One region of the Bacillus nitroreducens genome, then DNA from elsewhere that is predicted to be linked to it. Evidence: riboswitches for the same ligand, from Rfam matches in the RefSeq annotation. Region 1 holds a riboswitch; the other holds the start of a gene.
The links. Region 1 has a riboswitch for S-adenosylmethionine ahead of ACWPVE_RS17920 (Fur-regulated basic protein FbpA). Riboswitches for the same ligand answer to the same signal wherever they lie in the genome.
Positions count from the first base shown of each region.

Region 2: another riboswitch for S-adenosylmethionine. It lies ahead of ACWPVE_RS18775 (hypothetical protein); the one in region 1 lies ahead of ACWPVE_RS17920 (Fur-regulated basic protein FbpA).

Region 1 is NZ_CAXHYI020000003.1:2,871,808-2,879,245, forward strand. Features, by position in the region: gene ACWPVE_RS17905 (thermonuclease family protein) at 1-475, opposite strand, end outside; gene ACWPVE_RS17910 (YcdB/YcdC domain-containing protein) at 684-2,174, shown strand; partial or broken gene ACWPVE_RS17915 (3-ketoacyl-ACP reductase) at 2,184-2,276, shown strand; gene ACWPVE_RS17920 (Fur-regulated basic protein FbpA) at 2,383-2,580, opposite strand; SAM riboswitch class I at 2,663-2,766, opposite strand; gene ACWPVE_RS17925 (NAD(P)-dependent oxidoreductase) at 3,012-3,647, opposite strand; gene ACWPVE_RS17930 (Rrf2 family transcriptional regulator) at 3,801-4,229, shown strand; gene ACWPVE_RS17935 (hypothetical protein) at 4,378-5,214, opposite strand; gene ACWPVE_RS17940 (ABC transporter ATP-binding protein) at 5,440-6,357, shown strand; gene ACWPVE_RS17945 (ABC transporter permease) at 6,350-7,129, shown strand; gene ACWPVE_RS17950 (response regulator transcription factor) at 7,141-7,438, shown strand, end outside.
Region 2 is NZ_CAXHYI020000003.1:3,045,424-3,052,861, forward strand. Features, by position in the region: gene ACWPVE_RS18755 (hypothetical protein) at 52-507, shown strand; gene ACWPVE_RS18760 (GyrI-like domain-containing protein) at 570-1,055, shown strand; gene ACWPVE_RS18765 (cation:dicarboxylate symporter family transporter) at 1,538-2,701, shown strand; gene ACWPVE_RS18770 (threonine aldolase family protein) at 2,731-3,762, shown strand; SAM riboswitch class I at 3,963-4,063, shown strand; gene ACWPVE_RS18775 (hypothetical protein) at 4,262-4,606, shown strand; gene ACWPVE_RS18780 (acyl-CoA dehydrogenase family protein) at 4,923-6,158, shown strand; gene ACWPVE_RS18785 (hypothetical protein) at 6,160-6,324, shown strand; gene ACWPVE_RS18790 (LLM class flavin-dependent oxidoreductase) at 6,444-7,438, shown strand, end outside.

The DNA.
Region 1 (7,438 bases):
AACGATCATATCTATCGCGGCTATTGCCTTTGCCTAATTCGAGAACAATTTCCTTGCCTTCAATTAGATTATTTAAATAATCACGGGCTTCTTCGGCATATGGCATCGGTCCACCTTTTATTTCACTAGAGTCCACGAGTAAAAATCGCAGCGACTCTTTTTTTCCGTTAACAATAGCTCTACATGTATCTCCGTCATAACATGTTTCAATTTGAGCTGATACAACTTTATCTTCATTAACTTTGTCAGGTAATTTTGTTAGGACGTCCGATACATTTTCAATTTCTTCAGCGATTTCTATGACATTATTAACTGAATCACTTATGTCTTTTAGCTCCTGAGAATCAACACTTTCGCCTATTTGTCCAGCCTTTTCTGTTAGTTTTTGAAAATCTTTTAGATTATTAGAATTTGCACAAGCTGATAGACATGTTATACATAACAATAGGATTGATGTTTTTACTATACTTTTCATGTTATCTCCCTTTACAACCTTTACTATGTTACTAATTAATCATATGAAAAATCCCGATAAATTCAAGTATTGAGTTGAAAAAGAATCTCCCGAGAATAATTGGAAGATATATGAAAAATACATATTTCAATTCACGATCAAAATGGTAAAATATTCTACATGTACAATAGGCAAGGATTGAGTTCTTTGACAACATTGGAGGAAAATGATGATTGAAATAATGGATAAGTTACAAGTCTTTTTACCAGTTAAAGCAATTGCGAAAAAGTCTGAGTTTGATGATGGAGGCTATGAGATAGTTGATGCAAGAACGAATGTGGAAATTGGAGGTTATTCCATTAACGAAAATGGAGAACTTATTGGATTTTCATTATTTGAAGAACCATCTGCAGGCAAACTTGCGAAGGAAGAAATCGCAGCGATTGCGCAAAAATTTGTGGACACCTTCTATCCGGGTCAAACGGAATATGAGCTTTCTGGAATCCTTGATTTGGATAATCCCTACATGATTACTTATGAAAAACGAGATCAGAAATACGGAATCTTTATCCATAGTACTGGACTTACAGTATCTGTATCGACATCCGGAGAAATTACGAGTTTTTATTGTGATGAGGAAGATTACGAGATTCGTTATTCTGATATTGTTGTTTCAGAAAAAGAGGCTTTAGAGAAATATATTGAGGCACTTGATTTTGAGTTGAACATTCAAAAGTTTGATCGTGATGTTTACGAGAATGGTGATAATCAATACCATCTTGCCTACAGTGTGATCGAGCATACGATGGAGATTCCTGTTGATGGCTCTGAAATCTCGAGTATACGAGAAGGGTTTGAATTGGATTCACCGATTGAAAAAATCGAGGTTCCTAATGATAGCATATATGAGTTAATCGGTATAACCAATGCATATCAGCTCTTAGGCAAACAAGTTAAAGAGGGTTACCGAGTGGAAATATGGTCTATGCATGATGAGGTAGAAGAGTATACATTCGACATGGATGAAATTGATGATCATGTTATCAAGCTTTGTTTTGATGAAAAATCGAATAGGCTTCTTCAGGTCGTAAGTGGTGAGGAATCTGCAAATGAAGGAGTAAAAGTCGAGTTAGCAAGTGCGAAGGAACGGGCATTGGAAATGATGTTTACGTTATTTCCTGATACACATGAAAGGTATCGATTAGAGGTATTTGAAGACGAGAATGGAGAATTTGATGAGGAGATGGAAGACACAGAGGAAGAGGATTTCGGAGACGAGGAATTCACTAATGATATATGTGACGAGGATGAACTCGAGGATGATTGGAGCGAGGAGTTAATAGAACATGAAGATACCTATACCTTTTATTTTCATCTCCACCATAATGGGGTCCGAGTAGATGGGCATGTATCATTTATTTCTGTAGGGAAGTATACTGAGAAAATCAAGCATGTTCAATTGGATATTCCAGATGAGGCCCTCTATAAAAAGCTACCAACATCACCCGTGATCTCGAGAACGGAAGCGAAGGAAATTTATAAAAAACATCTGAAAATGGAACGTATGTTCATCCGAGAGTATAATGATGATGGAAAGTCTATATATACACTCGCATATGTCCCAGATTTTCCTACTACCGTTGGCCATGTACGTGCAATTGACGCGGTTACTGGAAAAGCAATGTATGTAGACGTAGGAGATGCGACATTCTTTAATTAATGAAAATGGTTAGAAAACATCGCATTATTCCTAGCCTCTGACGAAGCAAGTTTCATTAACGGTACAGTTATAACAGGAGATGCTGGGTGGACGGCCTATTAGATAAGAAAAAAAGCTTGGGTGTGACGTTCCCCCAAGCTTTTTTCTTATTTATTTGTTCATCCTGCCACGATGAAAATACTAGACTCCATGAACATGTAAGTAAGCCTTAAAAGTTTTTCCATCGGATCGACCCTTCTCCAGTGTGAGGGTGACCTTTCGTTTGGATTTTAAAGTATTCATGTTCTAATTCGCACAGTGATAGTTCAAAGAGATGTTTTCCATTTTTTTTATAATGATTGGACTCAATCAACTTCCGAATCATTTCATTTTTGCGTTTTTCAACCGTTTCTTTTAATAAGGCCATAATAATACCTCTCCTTTCGTAATTGGCAAATGATAAACCATAGATAAGATAAGAAGAGGTTTTTTTTATTTGATCTTAACCTCACTTATCTTTCAAGCATGTTAGCTTGCAGGATTTAGCACAGTATTCTAAGAATCTGTTGCTGAGGTTTCACAGGGCCAGTCCCTCCACCTCTCTTGATAAGTTTATAATTTACTTATAGTATAATCATATTATTCCGATATGTCTACTTTAATTTGTGTTTTTTTCAATTAAATGTAAAATCATTGTAACAATTTTGATTGTCCTATTGGATTGCAATGAAAAAATACCAATGATTATACCGTAGGGGAGTCTCAAAGAATAAAGAAGAGACAAGTCTCTCGAAACCGAATTGGTTTGACGGACTTGTCTCTTTTTCACTTACTTAATCTTTAGTTGATTTCCAGATCTTAGTTTTCTCCGACAACTGTGAATCTTGAGTTGATATGTTTTGGGTTTTCGATTTCGTCAACGACTGCAATAGCGAAGTCGGCGTAACTGATATAGCTTTCACCCTTTGAGTTCACAAGTAGGTTATCCCCTCCAGCCACATAACTCCCAGTTCTATTTCCTTCTGGATCGAAAACAGCGGAAGGACTGATGAATGTCCATGTGATATCAGATGTTTCTTGTAATTCTTTAAAGTTTCGTGCTTGACCTTTTGCTGTCGGCTTAACGAAATCTGGAAATTCTGGCGTATCGATAAGTTGAACGGTTTTTGCCTCATCCACATAAAGACTACCTGCGCCACCAACCACGATGATTCTTGTATTTGTTCCTTTCACCGCTTCAATTAAGGCGTGGCCCGCATCAACATGTGCTTGTTCTTCTCCAAGGGGGGCACCAAAAGCATTTACCACAACATCGAGATACTCAATATCGGTTGTTTTTAAATCTAAAATATTTTTTTCAATTACTGCCACTTGTTTGTTTTGTATTTTAGAAGCATCACGAACAATTGCTGTAACGTCATGTCCTCTTTCAAGAGCTTCTTTCAATATCAGACTTCCTGCTTTCCCACTTGCACCAATGATTCCAACTTTCATGATAGATAACCTCCGATATGATTTAACTTGTAATTTATCTTGTTACATGTAATGATTATAGTTACAGGTTATGTTAAATGTCAACACTTTTACCTTTTAAGGTATAATAGGGAATGTACAAATATGTATCGAATGAAAGAAGGGGGACAAACAATGTCCATCAGTAGTCGATTTTCTGTTGGAATTCATATTCTATCCCTTATTCACATGAATGATGAAGGCGAGAGTTCTTCAAGCTTTCTAGCCTCAAGCGTGAACACGAATCCAGTGGTGATTAGAAAAATAATGGGAATGTTAAAAAAAGCGAACCTTATTGAGGTAAATCCAGGTGTTGCGGGTGCAAAGCTAGTAAAGAGCCCATCAGAAATTACGATGTTAGATGTTTATAAAGCAGTCGATGTCGTACGTGCTGGTGAGCTTTTTAGTGTGCATGACAATCCAAATCCATCTTGTCTTGTTGGAAAAAATATTCAAAATGCCATAGAACCTCTATTTGCACAAGCACAATTTGCAATGGAAAAAGTTCTAGCAAACGTAACTCTAGAGGATATCATAGATGGAATGAATCTTAATGGGACGTAAAGGTAGGGTATCAAGAGAAAGTGGTTCATGTTGATACTATATAAAAAACTGGACTTCCATTATTTTGGAAGTCCAGAAAATGTACTCCGCCATGATGTGTAAGCACACTTCTTGGTTTTTATTTGAATGTAAAGGGCATAAAAAAATACTAAAGTTCAATCTTCATATCTGCTTGGTTATACTCCATTATCTCTACTTTCTCCATTATTTTTATATTCTGCGGTACATCATTTATGAGTTGTTCATAACTGCTTTGCAACTCTTTTTCAAACAACACACCCGATTTATCTATTTTTAAGTCTAGTTTGAAATTTTTGTAGGTGATATTTTCAAAGTTGGATAAAGCAGTTTCAAAAGTACTAATTACGTGAGGACCAGCATCTGCTTCTTTCGCCTTGTCCAACTGTTCGTTTATTATGGAAATATTGTTCTGCTTAAGGGTTGATAAGAATGAATCATTATAAATAATTGTATAACTCATTCCATCGCTTTCCTCTATTTTCTCAACTTTTTCAATCTGTTTCTCATTCAATTCCAGATTCATTAAGGATTCCAGATAATCAGGGTATCCAGCTGCATCGTCATTTACGATTTGCCACTCCAGTTCTTCAGTTAATGGTTTATTCTCATTATCAATAAACTGATAATCCTCATTTATTAGTCCAAAACGCTGATATTGCTTTCTATCCTTTTGAATAATAGCTGTAAGAGTTACATCTTCTCCTTCGCCAAGCACTAGATCTGTTTGCCAATCAATATAATCACCATTAACAACGAAGATTCCATTCGTTATTTGAGTTGTATTTTCTTCGTTTTCATTTTCTACAACATATGTATAAGAGAATCTTCCATTTTCTAATTGTGTTGTTTTATTACGTGCATCATTAACGTTTGATAAGTGTTCTTGAACATCATTAGTTGAACAAGCAGTTACGATAAACAATAAAACAATAAATATACGTAGAATTCCATTTTTAAATGTCAAAATGCCCCCTCCAGTTTGTGCACTATTCTAATTAGTCTATCTATTTACGGATAAATAGTAAAATAGTTTCACATATTGAACTAATCTGTAGTTGAATAAACATACCTAAATACTAATCGTTCTATCATGGAGTGTTTTCTTTACACTTTCTTTATACTTTTCTAGTCTATTTATTTATACATACTACCTATACTAAGCTTATCAACACCTGAAAGGATGACAGTTATGTCTGATACAATTCTTAAAGCAACGAACGTTTCGAAAATATATGGAAAACACAGGGCACTTGATAAAGTATCAATTGAAATAAAACGAGGGATGATTTACGGATTGATTGGTGAAAATGGCGCAGGTAAATCAACATTCATGCGGACGGTAATGGGATTAATTACGATTGATGAGGGATCGATTGAACTGTTCGGAGAAACAGGGACGAAAGGGTTACAACGTGCACGTCGTAAAATGGGGCAATCCATTGAAACACCAGCGCTTTACCCTGAATTAACAGCTCGAGATAATCTACGAGTTCAAGCAGCAAATGGTGGAGTAAGTGACCGAGAAATTGACGATTTGCTTCAATTAATGAACATTAGTAACACGGGTAAGAAGAAAGCAAAAAACTTTTCACTAGGAATGCGTCAACGTTTAGCGATTGCCTCAACCTTGATTACTAACCCTGAATTTTTAATTTTAGACGAACCGACAAACGGACTAGATCCATCTGGAATTGTCGAGATGCGAGAGATTATTCAACGATTGGTAACAGAACGTGGAATCACCGTACTGTTATCAAGCCACTTACTTGATGAGCTCTCCCAACTCGCGACACATTACGGCATTTTACATGAAGGAAAACTTATTCGTGAATTTTCAAAAGAAGAGCTAGCACGAGAAACACGCAGGTACATTGAACTAGAAACAACAGAGGTTGAACATGCAATCGTAGTACTCGATGAATTAGGAATCAAAGATTATCAAGTCGTGAATGGAACGGAAATTAATATCTATGAACGACTGGATGATGTTGCTGCAATCAATCGTTCACTAGTCTTAGCCAAGGTGAATGTTTCTCGAATTGGCACAACTAGACAAAAACTGGAAGACTATTTTTTACAATTAACAGGGGGAACCACGAATGCTTAATCTTTTAACAGCCGAGAGAATCAAATTAATCCGAAGTCGAAGACTGTGGATCGTTCTTAGCATCTTATTTATACTTCCTATTTACCAAGTTGTGAATAGCGTAATTTCCGTGAATTACGGGGCAGAATTAGTTCAAGCCAAAGACACAGTTATCAATGGAGCAACGGGTATATTAATGATGGAGAAGAATGGATTTACCATTTTATTTATTATAAGTGCCTTTATCAGTTTTTTTATTGGAGAAGAATTTCAAAATGGAACCATTCGAAATGCATTGTCACTAGGACGCAGCCGTACTCATTACTATCTGTCAAAATTTATGATTGCGGCACTACTTACTCTCATTGGTGTAATGATCCTAACAGCGCTAGGTATGATAAGTTTCACAGTAGCATTTGGGTTTGGTGGAGTTGCGGAAATTGATCATTATTATAGCTATGCGATAAAGACGTTTTGTACACTTTATTTACTTATCTTAGCAAACGTATCTATTTATATGATGAATAGTTTCTTAACAAAAAACAGTGGTATATCAATGGTTTGGAGTTTTCTATATACAGTTGCGACAGCATTTTTACCTACTATGTTTTTACAAACAGAACATTTTAAGCATCTCACATTCTGGTTTACGGAAACTTTCTTGAATTATTCAGATTTCGCAAGCCCAGTAGATATAGCAAGATATCCGGAGATGGCATTAGTAAGTCTTATTACAATCGTGTTATCATCAATTATAGGAATCTTTTTATTTAATCGAACAGATATTAAGTAGGTAGGATAGCTATGACAACCATTTTAATCATTGAAGACGATATGGCGATACATTCACTTATTAAAGATACATTGGAGCTCAATCAATATCAAACTCTCAGTGCATACTCAGGGACGGAAGGGAAATTGCTGTTTGAACAAAATCAAGTAGATGTGGTTCTTTTAGATTTGATGCTTCCCGGGATGAATGGAGAAGAATTTCTTCAGGTAATTAGAAAACACTCTTTCGTACCTGTAATTGTCATTTCTGCAAAAAATGACCAAGAGTCAAAATTAGACCTGTTGACGAATGGGGCAGATGATTATATCA
Region 2 (7,438 bases), 170 kb from region 1:
TTTCGTTTTTGAAGAAACCTAAGTTTTGCGTCACTTAACGGGGGATTGTTTATGAACAAGAAGGAAGTTTTTACGGCGATTGCTATAGTGATTATTTGTGTGGGTTACTTCATTAATGAACATTCAAAGAAAACGACATTTGCTGAAGTTTTGGAGAATGTAATGGATGAAGAGGAGATTGTAGAACAAATCACGATTTATGATCAACCAAGGCTTGTGACAAAAACTGTTACAGCTACAATAACGGATAATGAATTAATTGAAAAAATGTTAAAGCAAGAAATAAAGTTAAAAGAGGTTGACACACGAACACTTCCACCGATCCATACTACTTTAGTCATTCAAACGGATAAAGATTCATATGAAGTAGGCCTGGATGATATGAGCATAATGGTAGGTTCTGTAAGGTATGTGGTAGAAGGATGGAGCGATAATTGGAATTTGATAATCTTGAGAGCAGGTTTGGATTGGGAAATAATAGAATATACTCCTTTTAATTGGAGGTGAGTGCCATTTAGATGTTCGCGAAAGAGAAAATGTGCAATTATAAATGAGAGTGAGGAATTAGAGTGCGCTATGAAATTTTGTCTTTACCCAGCTATCGTGCAGTCGGATTAAAATGGGAAGGGACATTCTCTGAAATTGTGCCTTATTTAAAAAATGTCATTCGACAAGCAGAAGAACGTGCCAAAGAGTTAGAAGACAAATTAAACCCACATGTTCAGCTAGGATTATCGTATCATGTAATTGAGAATGGCTTTGTGCACTACGCCGTGTACGAAGTAAATGATCAACAAGAAGTTCCTGATGGAATGGTAGAAATTGAAGTACCTCAATTGACGTATGTGAAAACCACACATAACAAAGGCGAAGATATCAAGCGGACCTATACGGATTTACATAATTGGTTATTGAATAGTGAGTATAAAGCATATAGAGAAGCGGGTGTAGAGTACTTTGATAAATATATGCCCATAAAGCATGAACGATATCCACTCGATCGAGATCCCACTGATCCACACTTTGACATATATATCCCGATCGTAAAGAAGTGAAATTCCTCGATACTCATAGACTTATTCACGGTCGTCTTTACTGGTGTGGCGCTATAAACGAAAGGCAAGTTGTGTTGGACAACTTGCCTTTTTCAATTGCCCTAAAGATTTGTGAACTTTAACTTCTTTAGTGTAACAAGAAGAACTACACAGCCAATTTGTCCCACAACTATCGAACCATTGCTTTGCTCTTTGCCCTGATTCTGAATCTAGAAATGTAAAAAAATAGGGAAACGCTAGAACCGTCCCACTGTTTCTTTCATATCCTCTTTTGTTCGTTCATACAATGTATATTAAAAACTTCTCATAGTTTGGGAGAGTAGATGCCAGATTTGTCATATAGCCTTAATCTCAGATAGATCATTGTTTGTGCCATCTGGTATCGTTTTCTAGTTTGATATTTTTCTAAAGGTATCAACTGAACTGGTATGTAGTATCTATCTGATACTGAATACAACAAAATAAAGAAGGGGGAAATGTGTATGCCGAAGTTGGGACTTATTCCGAAGTTGATTCTAGGTCTACTGATTGGGATTGGGATTGGTTTTTTAGACATTGATTGGTTGATTCGATTAACAGAGACAGGCAGGGTGTTATTAGGTGGATTAATCAAATTTATTATTCCTCTTATCATTATTTCGTTTGTAGCTGCCGCCATTTCAGAGTTTGGGAAAAAGGCAGGGAAGTTATTAAGCTTCACTGTTGGGATTTCGTATATTGATACCATCATCGCATGCGGGTTGGCAGCTGGTGTGGCTTATCTGGTGATTCCGCTTTTTGCCATTGACTCAAGTTCAGGAGCAGATGCAGCAGCAATTGGTGCACCGTATATTGAGATTGAAATGACTCCAATTATGAGTGTAATGAGTGCCTTAATCCTTGCTTTTATCCTAGGTATTGGAAGTACGGTTGTAAAAGGGACAACTATTAAGAATGCGATAGGTGAATTAAGAGATATCGTTACCCTATGTATCAATAAGATTATTCTTCCGATTCTCCCTTTCTTTATTGCGTGTATATTCGCTGGAATCACTGCAAAGGGAGAGCTGTTTTCTAGCATTGGAATCTTTGGAAAGATGCTACTTTTAATTATCATTTTGCAGTTTGTCTGGTTATTTATTGAATACTCTGTAGCTGGGTTGATATCAAAAAATAATCCTATTCCGATGTTTAAGGCGATGATTCCTGCTTATTTTACAGCATTGGGTACAATGTCCAGTGCAGCGACATTACCTGTAGCCTTAAAACAAGCCAAAACGGTTCCTTACATGAAAAAGAGTATTGCAGACTTTGTAATTCCATTATGCAATACCGTTCATCTATCAGGTGCTGCCATGGCGATTACGATTAGTGCATTTACTGTCTCGCAAATGACCACGGGCCAATTACCACCAGTAGGTGTAGTGATTTCATTTATCATTTTATTAGGCATTATCGAGGTTGGTGCTGTCGGAGTTCCTGGTGGTTCAGTGCTAGCGGCGTTGGGAATCTTGCAGTCTTCTCTCGGGTTTGACGAAGCAGCATTAGGGCTAATGTTAACGTTATTTATGATTCAAGATAGTTTTGGAACAGCTACCAATGTGGTAGGAGATGGAGCTATTAGTATGGTCGTAAATAAGTTTTTTGGAAAAGATGAAGCTGTATAAAAAAGTTACAAGGAAAAAGGAGAATATTAGTGAAACGAATCGATTTACGAAGTGATGCTGAAACGATGCCAACTCAAGAAATGGTAGAGGCGATAACAAAAGCGAAGCTAGGCGATGATATTCTTGGCGAAGATCCGACAGTCATTGAACTGGAAAGGCTCGCTTCTTCTATGCTAGATATGGAAGATGCGATGTTGACAATCTCGGGTACAATGTCGAACCAAGTAGCGGTCATGACGATGACAGAACGCGGCCAAGAAGTCATCATGGGGAAGGAATCCCACTTATATAATCTTGAAGTAGCAGGGTTAGCTGCACTTTCTCAAGTCCAAGCGCGAAGTGTTTCCGTAACAAAAGGGGTTTATGATATAAACGAAATAGAAGAATCCATTCAACCTGTTGGAATTCAAGCAGCGGAAACGGGACTCATTTGTTTAGAAAATACCTATAACTTAAATGAAGGTTCAGTTGTCCCCCTCGAAAATATGAAGGACATAAAAGAAGTGGCAAAGCGAAATGGAATTCCTGTCTATTTAGACGGTGCTAGGCTCTTTAATGCCGCAACTTACCTAAATGTGCCAGCCTCGGTCATTTGTCAATATGCGGATGCAGTACAAATTTGTTTAACAAAGGGGTTAGGTTGTCCAATCGGCTCAATCTTATTAGGACCAAAGACCTTTATTCAAAAAGCAAAGAAAATACGCCAAAGATTAGGCGGAGGGATGAGGCAAGCAGGTATCATTGCGGCACCAGGAATCATTGCGCTTCAGAAAATGACAAATCACATGCAGAACGATCATCAATTAGCCAGTCATTTAAGTGACGGACTATCCACGATTCCAGGCCTAAAACTGCTCTCAGAACAATTCCAAACGAATATCGTATCCATTGAAATTGTACAAGAAGGCTGGGATGCCGATCGATTAGTGGATCTATTAAAATCTAGAAATATCTTAGTGAAGAAAATAGGCCCTAAAAAAGTGCGAATGGTCACACACCACCAAATCACGAAAAAAGACATAGATGCGGTCCTAAGTTACCTAGTAGAAAACCTAGGGTAGGTAGTAGAACAGGGGGAACAGGGGGACGGTTCTGCTGTTCACCTATTTTTTTACATTTTCACAAATGTAGGTCCTGACCGCCTGTATAGTAAGGAGGATTGGAATTCTCCCTATCCTACACTTTCATATTTTTCTGAAAAGGTAGTTGACAATGTTTTTAATATGGCTTATATTGTAAATTAATTAAATAATGAACAAATTACTTATCAAGAGAGGTGGAGGGACTGGCCCGACGATACCTCGGCAACAGGCTTTATAGTACTGTGCCAATTCCAGCAAGCGTATGCTTGAAAGATAAGGAGAGTAAATAGGACGAATCCATTAACCTCTTCTTATTTTGAAGAGGTTTTTTATATTTTTACTCGATTATAACCGAAAATTTAATATGTAGAATTGCTGATTGGACCACCAAAGGCACTGTGAGAATGTATATTTTTTCAGTGCCTTTGGTTTTTTTATTTTTAAAAACAAGAGAAAACACAAAAGGAGGACACTCATCATGGAAAAAGCATTACATGTGCATAACATTCGTATTAAAACAATAGGACATGATACATTTTCACAAAATGAATATCTGAATTTACCCGATTTGCAATTTTATAAATGGTGCAATGATCAGTATGGGGTAAATCGAGGTGTTTTTAATACAATCGATAACTGGTTTTTTGAAAATGGCATTATCAACATTCAACATCGTCGTATCTATCTTTTAGCATTTCTAGATCACACCTTGGAAGAAGGAATGAAGCAGGAACATGAAAAATTTATTCGATTTGGAAATGGAGGATTAACTAGACAGCTTCAGAAATTTTTCACGCCGAAAAAATATCAGTTTATAAAATGAAGAAAATTAGAAAATTGCATATCTGCCGATTAGACAACTAAAGGCATCTTTCTTTTCATTCAAGACGTGGGAAGTGAGGTGTCTTTTTAATTTGAAGAAAAAGTTTCGTTCTATGATTCAGTGCGATTCTGTATCGCACTAAATCTTACTATTCCGATGCGATTATTTAAAATAATTCGAAATTCCATACCGTAGAAAGAGCAAACTGAACCATTTAAAGGGGGTGATGCAAAGCCTCAATAAGCAGCAAGTAATAAAAAATGTACGATTCGTTTCACCAAATATTATTTACATGAAACCATAAGGAGGAAAAGAAATGACAGTAACATTAGAAAAAGTAAGAGGTGTATGGGGGAGTGCCCCTAGTAAGAACTACGAACAATTGGCATCAAGATTCCGAGGGGTTTTTCAACAAATACGAGAGGGTGCCGTTCAACGAGAAAATGAGAGAAAGCTGCCTTTTGAGGAAATCCAATTGCTAAAAGAAGCAGGATTTGGAGCAATTCGGATTCCACGTGAAGAAGGAGGCTTGGGAGCAACACTTCCAGAGTTATTTACTCTTCTGATTGAATTAGGAGAGGCAGATTCGAATATCCCGCAAGCACTGCGGGCACATTTTTCTTTTGTTGAGATGGTATTAAATTCACCAAAGGGTGAACAAAGAAGCAAGTGGATAAAGCGTATTTTAGACGGAGATCTTGTTGGGAATGCGTGGTCTGAAGTCGCTGGCGCGAAGGCTGGCAGCTTCTTAACAAATGTAACGAGAGGAGAAGGAGACCAGTTATTTTTAAACGGTACAAAATACTATTCAACAGGTACGATTTATGCCGATTGGATTCTTGTTTTGGCAACCCGTGACGACAATCATATCTTTGCGGTTATCTCAAGATATGCAAAAGGCGTAGACGTCATTGATGATTGGAATGGCTTTGGACAAAAATTAACAGCTAGTGGAACAACACGATTCACAGATGTTTCGATTAAGGAAGAGGAAATCTTAACAGAGGAGTTTAATGCGCAATATCTAGCTGGCTTTTTCCAAATGATGCATTTGGCAACTCTTGCTGGGATTGCCCGTGCAGCAGCAACGGATGTTTCAAAAGCTGTAGCAGAGCGTCAACGAACATATACACATGCAGCAGGTGCTCGTCCAAGTGAAGATCCACAAGTGCTACAAGTAGTTGGAAAAATACATAGCTTGGCTTATGCTGCTGGAGCCATTGTTGTAAAAACAGCCGAATCGTTACAACAGGCATATGAAGTCCGTCTATCTGGAGACGTTGAAAATGAAGAAGTGCTCAATGATGAGGTGGAAATTGAAGTTTCACAGGCTCAAACGGTGGTCAGTAGCTTAACACTTGAAGCATCAGAATTATTGTTCGACGCATTGGGTGCTTCCGCCACCTTACAAACAAAGAGCTTTGATCGCTATTGGCGTAATGCCCGAACACTAGCATCACATAATCCTCTTATCTATAAAGAGAGAGTGGTCGGGGATTATGCGGTGAATCAAACACGCCCACCTTATGTATGGCATGTTGGGAGGAGTTAAAATGTTGAAAATTTATAGAGTGAAAAATATTTTTAGCCGAGTAATCAAACTGTTCTTTTGGAAGATCCCTATTTTCTTTTTTAGACTCTCATCAAATAGATTATTGCTTTCTGATTGGAAAATCCCATCCCAAATGATTGGTGAAACGGGAGTTGACGTTAGGTAGGATTTAAAATTCCTGCGGGAAAGTGTGAGACTTGAGACCCCGCAGGAACAAATGTATAACGGAAATCACGGTGTGAAAGGGAACTAGCATTCATTTTTAATCATAATGGAGGTAAAAAAATGCCAAAGAAAAGAATCTATTTAAATGCATTTGATATGAATTGTGCGGGTCATCAATCGCCTGGATTATGGACGCATCCAGATGATCAATCATCGATTTACAAGGATGCCGAGTATTGGGAATACCTTGCTAGATTGTTAGAGAAGGGTCGGTTTGATGCCATCTTCTTGGCAGACGTTTTAGGAACATATGATGTGTATCAAGGTTCAAGAGATGCTGCGGTACGTCAAGGGGCACAGGTGCCTGTCAACGACCCTGCTTTTGTTGTCCCTATTATGGCACGTGCGACAAAGCATCTAGGATTTGGCCTCACCGCATCAACAAGTTATGAGCACCCTTATTCATTTGCAAGACGGATTTCCACACTAGACCATCTTACAAAAGGAAGAATAGGTTGGAATATTGTCACTTCCTATTTAGATAGTGCAGCTAAAAATCTAGGGCTTGACCAGCAAATTAATCACGATGAACGCTATGACATAGCGGATGAATATCTTGAGGTTGTCTATAAATTATGGGAAGGGAGCTGGGAGGATGGAGCGGTTCGTTTAGATAAGGAAAAGAAGATTTATACGGATCCAACTAAAGTGCATGATATTAACCATCATGGCAAGTATTTCAAGGTACCAGGTGCTCATCTATGTGAGCCATCACCACAACGAACACCCGTTATTTTTCAAGCAGGTGCCTCGAAGAAAGGAAGGCAGTTTGCGGCGAAACATGCGGAACTTGTATTCATTAGTGTTCCTACGGCTCCGATTGGTCAAACGTTTGTCAAAGCCCTACGTGAAGAAGCGAAAAATGCGGGGAGAGATCCAAACGAGATTAAAGTTCTTTCATTATTTACACCGATTGTTGGACGTACAGAAGAAGAAGCGTACGCAAAATTTGAAGAGTATAAAAAACATACGAGTTATGAAGGTGGATTGGCTCTCTTTGGGGGTTGGACGGGTGTGGATTTATCTCGATACAATCCAGACGACAAGATCGAATA